DNA from 2 places in the Streptomyces sp. NPDC048106 genome. Region 1 is predicted to be linked to the other one. Evidence: riboswitches for the same ligand, from Rfam matches in the RefSeq annotation. Region 1 holds a riboswitch; the other holds the start of a gene.

Evidence for each region. Region 1 has a riboswitch for S-adenosylmethionine ahead of thrC (threonine synthase). Riboswitches for the same ligand answer to the same signal wherever they lie in the genome.
Region 2: another riboswitch for S-adenosylmethionine. It lies ahead of AB0927_RS04935 (aminotransferase class V-fold PLP-dependent enzyme); the one in region 1 lies ahead of thrC (threonine synthase).

Annotation. Positions count from the first base shown of each region.
Region 1 covers NZ_JBEZND010000056.1:34,148-37,547, reverse strand. Annotated here, with positions in the region: gene AB0927_RS36900 (MoaD/ThiS family protein) at 417-695, opposite strand; gene thrC (threonine synthase) at 692-1,975, opposite strand; SAM riboswitch class I at 1,994-2,163, opposite strand; gene AB0927_RS36890 (glucosyl-3-phosphoglycerate synthase) at 2,313-3,257, shown strand; gene AB0927_RS36885 (trehalose-6-phosphate synthase) at 3,341-3,400, shown strand, end outside.
Region 2 covers NZ_JBEZND010000004.1:51,791-55,190, reverse strand. Annotated here, with positions in the region: gene AB0927_RS04935 (aminotransferase class V-fold PLP-dependent enzyme) at 1-1,296, opposite strand, end outside; SAM riboswitch class IV at 1,461-1,577, opposite strand; gene trpD (anthranilate phosphoribosyltransferase) at 1,660-2,724, opposite strand; gene AB0927_RS04925 (cytochrome bc complex cytochrome b subunit) at 2,847-3,400, opposite strand, start outside.

The DNA.
Region 1 (3,400 bases):
CACAGATCCGCACTTCGCGGACCCGGGTCAGACCTCACCCCCAATTCGGCGGGGGCGTGCGCCGGAACGCGTCGACCGCGGCTGAATGTATCTGTCCAACTGCCGTCTGCAACAGGTCAATTGGACGAGAATTCTGGACGCGAACGATCCGGAATGTGGGGAGAATTCATCTGAATTCAGGGCAAGTCGGGCCCCGTAAAAGACGCAAAAGCCGCGGAAAGCCCGTGCATTTTGGCTACTTCTTATCGGGCCCGCGGAAGGGAATCGAGGGGTCCCCCTCGATGGCTCGGGGGCGCGTTCCCCAACTCTACCGCGCTCAATCACACAGAATTGCCCCCTCCGCTTCTCTCACGGAGAGGGCAATCCTAGACACCTTCGGTGACCGTCATTACCCAAGGTAATGATCGATCATCCGGTCAGCAGCCGCCGGCCACCGCCGGGATGATGGAGACGCCCGCGCCGTCCGGAGTGACGGTCTCCAGGCCCTGCTCGAAACGGACGTCGTCGTCGTTGACGTAGACGTTCACGAACCGGCGCAGCTTGCCCTGGTCGTCCAGGACGCGGGCGGCGATGCCGGTGTGGTTCTTCTCCAGGTTCTCGATGACCTCGCCGAGGGTGGTGCCCTCGGCGGCGACCTCGGCCTGTCCGCCGGTGTAGGTACGCAGGATGGTGGGGATGCGAACGGTCACGCTCATGCGAGGCCAGCCTCTCGGAAGGAGTCCAGGGTCGGACGGATGGTGGCGGTCAGGCCGGTGCCGGCCACCGCGTCGAGGGTCTTCAGGCCGTCGCCGGTGTTGAGGACGACGGTGGTCTTCGCCGGGTCGAGCAGGCCGTTCTCGATGAGCTTCTTCGTCACGCCGACGGTCACGCCGCCCGCCGTCTCGGCGAAGATGCCCTCGGTGCGGGCCAGCAGCTTGATCGCGGCCACGACCTGCTCGTCCGTCACGTCCTCCACGGCGCCGCCGGTGCGCCGGGCGATGTCCAGGACGTAGGGGCCGTCGGCCGGGTTGCCGATGGCGAGGGACTTGGCGATGGTGTCCGGCTTCTGGGGCCGCACCACGTCGTGGCCCGCCTTGAAGGCCGTCGACACCGGCGAGCAGCCCTCGGCCTGGGCGCCGAAGATCTTGTACGGCCGGTCCTCGACCAGGCCCAGCTTGATCAGCTCCTGGAGCCCCTTGTCGATCTTGGTGAGCTGGGAGCCGGAGGCGATCGGCACCACGATCTGGTCGGGCAGCCGCCAGCCGAGCTGCTCGCAGATCTCGTACGCCAGGGTCTTGGAGCCCTCGGCGTAGTACGGCCGCAGGTTCACGTTGACGAAGCCCCAGCCCTCGCCGGCCGGGTCGCCGATCAGCTCGGAGCAGAAACGGTTCACGTCGTCGTAGTTGCCCTCGATGCCGACGAGTTCACCGCCGTAGACCGCGGCCATGACGATCTTGCCCTGCTCCAGGTCGTGCGGGATGAAGACGCAGGAGCGCAGGCCCGCGCGGGCGGCGGCGGCGCCGACGGCGCCGGCCAGGTTGCCGGTGGAGGAGCAGGACAGGGTGGTGAAGCCGAAGGCGCGCGCCGCCTCCAGGGCCTGGGCGACCACCCGGTCCTTGAAGGAGTGCGTCGGGTTGCCGGAGTCGTCCTTGACGTACAGACCGCCGGTGACGCCGAGTTCGCGGGCCAGGTTGTCGGCCTGGACGAGCTTGGTCCAGCCGGGGTTGATGTTCGGCTTCTTGGCCACGTCGGCCGGGACCGGCAGCAGCGGGGCGTAGCGCCAGATGTTGGCGGGGCCGCCCTCGATCAGCTTGCGCAGCTCTTCGGTGTCGTAGGCGGAGAAGTCATAGGCGATCTCCAGCGGGCCGAAACACTCCTCGCAGGCGAAGACCGGGCCGAGCGGCACGCGGTGGCCGCACTCGCGACAGCTCAGCGCCGCGGCGGGACCGAGATCGACGGTGGGAGTTTCGGAGGTTGCAACTGTCTGCACAGCCATGGGAGGCGAGGCCCTTTCTCCTCATCTTCCTCACGACGCACCTCGCCGTGAGACGGAATTGGCACCTTCCCTAGCCGGGAGCCTCGCTGCTCGAAGCGTCGAAAAGTCGAAACGTTCGAAGACGAGAACCGGCTGGAGGGTTGCCGGGGCTTCATCGGGCCGTGTCCCTCTGCCCCTCTGGATGAGCGGTATTCGATTGTGTCCGCCAGATGCGGCGGTGTCCGCGCGCGACCCCCGACATGCGATGGTCATCGGCGTTGCTCAAGACTGTAACCGAAGGCCTGGAGAGTTGAGATAGTCGTCCGTACCGCGAGACGAACGTGAGGAGCCGGGGACCGTGCTGGAAGAAGTCGAGCGCTGGATGGGCAACCGCTCCTGGTCCGTGCGCGACCGTCCCTTGCACCAGGTCCTGGCGGCCAAACAGCGCACCGGCCAGACCATCAGCGTGGTCCTGCCCGCGCTCGACGAGGAGGAGACCGTCGGCGAGATCGTCGCGGCGATCCGGCGCGATCTGGTGGAGCGGGTGCCGCTCGTCGACGAGGTGCTGGTGATCGACTCGGGCTCCACCGACCGCACCTCCGAGGTCGCCGCCGCGGCGGGCGCGCGGGTGGTGCACCGGGACGCGATCCTGCCCCGGATACCCGCGGTGCGGGGCAAGGGCGAGGTGCTGTGGCGCTCGCTGCTCGTCGCCACCGGGGACATCATCTGCTTCGTCGACGCGGACCTCAGGGAGTTCTCCTCCGACTTCGTCCTCGGCATCGTCGGCCCGCTGCTCACCGAGCCGGACGTGCAGCTCGTCAAGGCGATGTACGACCGCCCGCTCGCCGGGACGGCGGGACAGGGCGGCCGGGTCACCGAGCTGATGGCGCGTCCGCTGCTCAACATGCACTGGCCGCAACTGGCGGGCTTTGTGCAGCCGCTGGGCGGCGAGTACGCGGCCCGGCGCTCGCTCCTCGAACAGCTGCCGTTCCCGGTCGGGTACGGCGTGGAGCTGGGCATGCTGGTGGACGCCCTGCACCTGGTGGGCTTGGACGCGCTGGCCCAGGTGGACGTCGGCGTGCGCAGGCACCGGCACCAGGACGGGCAGGCGCTCGGCCGGATGGCGGCGGCCATCTACCGCACGGCCCAGCTACGACTGGCCCGCGGCCACCTGGTGCGCCCCGCGCTCACCCAGTTCGAGCGGGGCGTGTCCGGCTTCGAGCCGCGCACCTACACGGTGGACACCGAGGAGCGGCCGCCGATGACGGAGATCGCGGAGTACGCCCGGCGCCGGGTGGCGTGAAAGCTCGGGTGCGGCCCGTGGCGACCGGCTTCCGCAGTGGTCGGTGGGTTTGAGTGTTTCCGGGCCGGGCTAGGTTCTGGACCATGGCTTCCACGCACGACGCTGAGGTGCTGGTCGCGTCCAATCGCGGCCCGGTTTCGTAC
Region 2 (3,400 bases), on a different contig from region 1:
GGTCACCAGCCGTCGTACCGCGGTGACGAAGCGGTCCACGTGCTCGTCCGGGGTGCCCGCGCCGAAGCTCGCGCGGATGGCGTTCAGGGACGGGGCGCCGCACTCGGCCGGGGCCTCGGGGGCAGTACCGAGCAGGGTGCGCAGCAGGGGGTGGGCGCAGAAGAGGCCGTCGCGGACGCCGATGCCGTACTCGGCGGAGAGGGCGGCGGCGAAGTGGGAGCTGTTCCAGCCGTCCACCACGAAGGAGATCACGCCGACCCGCGGGGCGTCGTCGCCGAACAGCGACAGGACCCTGACCTGGGGGATCCCGGCGAGACCCGTGCGCACCCGGTCGATCAGGTACCGCTCACGGGCGACCAGCGACTCCCAGCCGGCCTCGGTGAGGGCGGCGCAGGCGGAGGCGACGGCGTAGGCGCCGATGACGTTCGGGGAGCCCGCCTCGTGCCGGGCGGCGTCCTCGTGCCACTCCACCTCCACTCCCCCGTCCGCGCGCCGGGCGACCCGGCGGCTGGCGCCGCCGCCCGCGAGGTAGGGCTCGGCGTCCCGCAGCCAGTCGGCGCGGCCGGCCAGCACACCCGCGCCGAACGGGGCGTACAGCTTGTGCCCGGAGAAGGCGACCCAGTCGACGTCCAGGTCCACCAGGGACACCGGGTGGTGCGGGACCAGCTGGGCGGCGTCCAGGACGATCCGGGCGCCGTGGGCGTGCGCGGCGGCGGCCAGCTCGCGCACCGGCCACAGCTCCCCGGTGACGTTGGAGGCGCCGGTGACGCAGACCAGGGCCGGGCCGTACGGGTCCCGGTCGGCGAGGGCCCGCTCCAGCGTCTCGACGGCCTGCCGCGGGCTGCGCGGCGCGTCCAGGTAGGTGACCTGGGCGTCCTGCCAGGGCAGCAGCGAGGCGTGGTGCTCGGTCTCGAAGACGAAGACCCGGCAGCCGGCCGGGACCGCCCGGGCCAGCAGGTTCAGCGAGTCCGTGGTCGAGCGGGTGAAGACCACCTGGTCGTCGGCGCGGCAGCCGAGGAACTCCGCGACCGTGCGGCGGGCCTTCTCGAACAGGTCGGTGGAGAACTGGGAGAGGTACCCGGCGCCCCGGTGGACGCTGCCGTAGTACGGCGCGTAGGCGGCCACGTCGTCCCAGACGCGCTGGAGGGCGGGGGCGCTGGCCGCGTAGTCGAGGGCCGCGTAGGTGATGCTGCCACCGGTGACGAGCGGGACGGTGACATCCCGCCCCAGAACGGGCAGCGGCGGACAGATCGACTGGTCGGCGGCAACGGCGGAGACAGGCGTGGCGACAGACATGGGGTGACTCCCGTGAAGGACGTACGCCGAAGGGACGGCGCACGGAAAAGGTGAAAAGGGTGCGCGGAAGCGGGGCTCGGCGGCCCTAGCGCATTCGCTTGCTCACGGGGGGCTCCCTCGTACGACCAGGATCCCTGGCCCGACGCCGCTGGAAGCGTCCGAGGGATCCGCGCTTGCCGTAGACCTCGCTGCCTACGGCCTGGTCCTCACCCGGGGCACCCCGCCACGGACGGAGGGTTGCCGGACAGTCGGCCGGGGCCTCATGACTGTCACTCATGACCTGGTACGGAACGTACGCGAGAAGATCGACGTCCCGCAACCCGTGTCCGGATCGCGGGACGATCGACCGTCGAGCGGGGGCCGTCACGCGTGGCTGGCGGCCACCCAGCGCTCCAGGGACCGCTTCGCCGCGCCCGAGTCGATGGACTCCGCGGCCTTCGCCATCCCCGCGCGCAACTGCTCGGTGAGCGGGGCGTCGGCCGGCTCCAGGGCAGTCAGGGCCGCCGCCGAGTTCAGCAGCACCGCGTCCCGTACGGCGCCCCGCTCGCCGTCCAGCAGCCGGCGGGCCACCTCCGCGTTGTACGCGGCGTCCGCGCCGCGCAGGGCCTCCACGGGGGCCAGCTCGATGCCGACGTCCCGCGGGTCGAAGACCTCCTCCGAGACCTTGCCGTCCCGCACCACCCACACCCGGGAGGTGGCGGTGACGGTCAGCTCGTCCAGACCGTCGTCGCCCCGGAAGACCAGCGCGGAGTTGCCGCGCTCGGCGAAGACGCCGGCCACCACGGGCGCCATGCGCGGGTCGGCGACGCCCACCGCCTGGGCGCGCACCTTGGCCGGGTTGGTCAGCGGACCGAGCACGTTGAAGGTCGTACGGATGCCCAACTGACCGCGGGCGGCGGCGACATGGCGCAGCGAGGGGTGGAACTTCACCGCGAAGCAGATGGTGATGCCGGCCTCCTCGGCGACCTCGGCGACGCGCTTCGGGGTCAGCTGGAGGTTGATGCCGAGCTTCTCCAGGACGTCGGAGGAGCCGGAGGCGGAGGACGCGGCGCGGTTGCCGTGCTTGACCACCTTGGCGCCGGTGCCCGCGACCACGATCGCGGACATGGTGGAGATGTTCACCGTCTTGGCGCCGTCGCCGCCGGTGCCGACGATGTCGACGGCCGGACCCGGCACCTCGATCACGTTCGCGTGCTCGTACATGGTGCGCACGAGCCCGGAGATCTCCTCGACGGTCTCGCCCTTGGCGCGCAGCGCCACCATGAACCCGGCGATCTGGGCGTCCGTCGCCTCGCCGCGCATGATCAGGTCCATCGCCCACGCGGTGTCGTCGGCGGACAGGTTCTCGCCGGTCAGCAGGCCGTTCAGCAGGGCGGGCCAGGAGCGGCCCGCCGCGGTGTCGCCGCCAGCGGGGGTCACAGCGCTCATCAGCCGCTCCTTGGTGTACACGATGGTGGAAACTCGTTCACCACCTTATCGAGCCCCGGACACGGGGAAGGGCCCCGTCCGGGGTGCGGACGGGGCCCTTCTGTGGCGTGGCGACGCGGGGATCAGTGGTGGCCGTGGCCGCTCGTGATCTCCCTGTACTCCTCCGTGGTCGGCTTCGGGATCTGGTTGTCCTCGCCGTAGTAGGCGTTGGACATCTTCGCCCGGAGCTTCTCCGAGGCCTTCACCTTGCGCTCGACACCGTTCTCGTCGACCAGCGGGCCGATCTCGGCGGGCGCGTACTGCGTGTGCGCGGTGAGCGTGTGCAGCTGCTCCTGGCTCAGCGGCTCGTGCACCTCGATGAACTCACCGTGCGGCAGCCGCTTGATGATGCCGGTCTCGCGACCGTGCAGCACCTTGTCGCGGTCGCGGCGCTGGAGGCCGAGGCAGATCCGCTTGGTGACGAGGAACATGATGACCGGGCCGACGAAGAAGAAGATCCGGACGAACCAGGTCACGGCGTTGATCGACAGGTGGAAGTGGGTGGCCCACAGGTCGTTGCCACCGCCGACCAGCAGCGTCAGGTACACCGTCATCCAGGCGACACCGAGCGCGGTACGCGTCGGGGCGTTGCGCGGGCGGTCCAGGATGTGGTGCTCGCGCTTGTCGCCGGTGACCC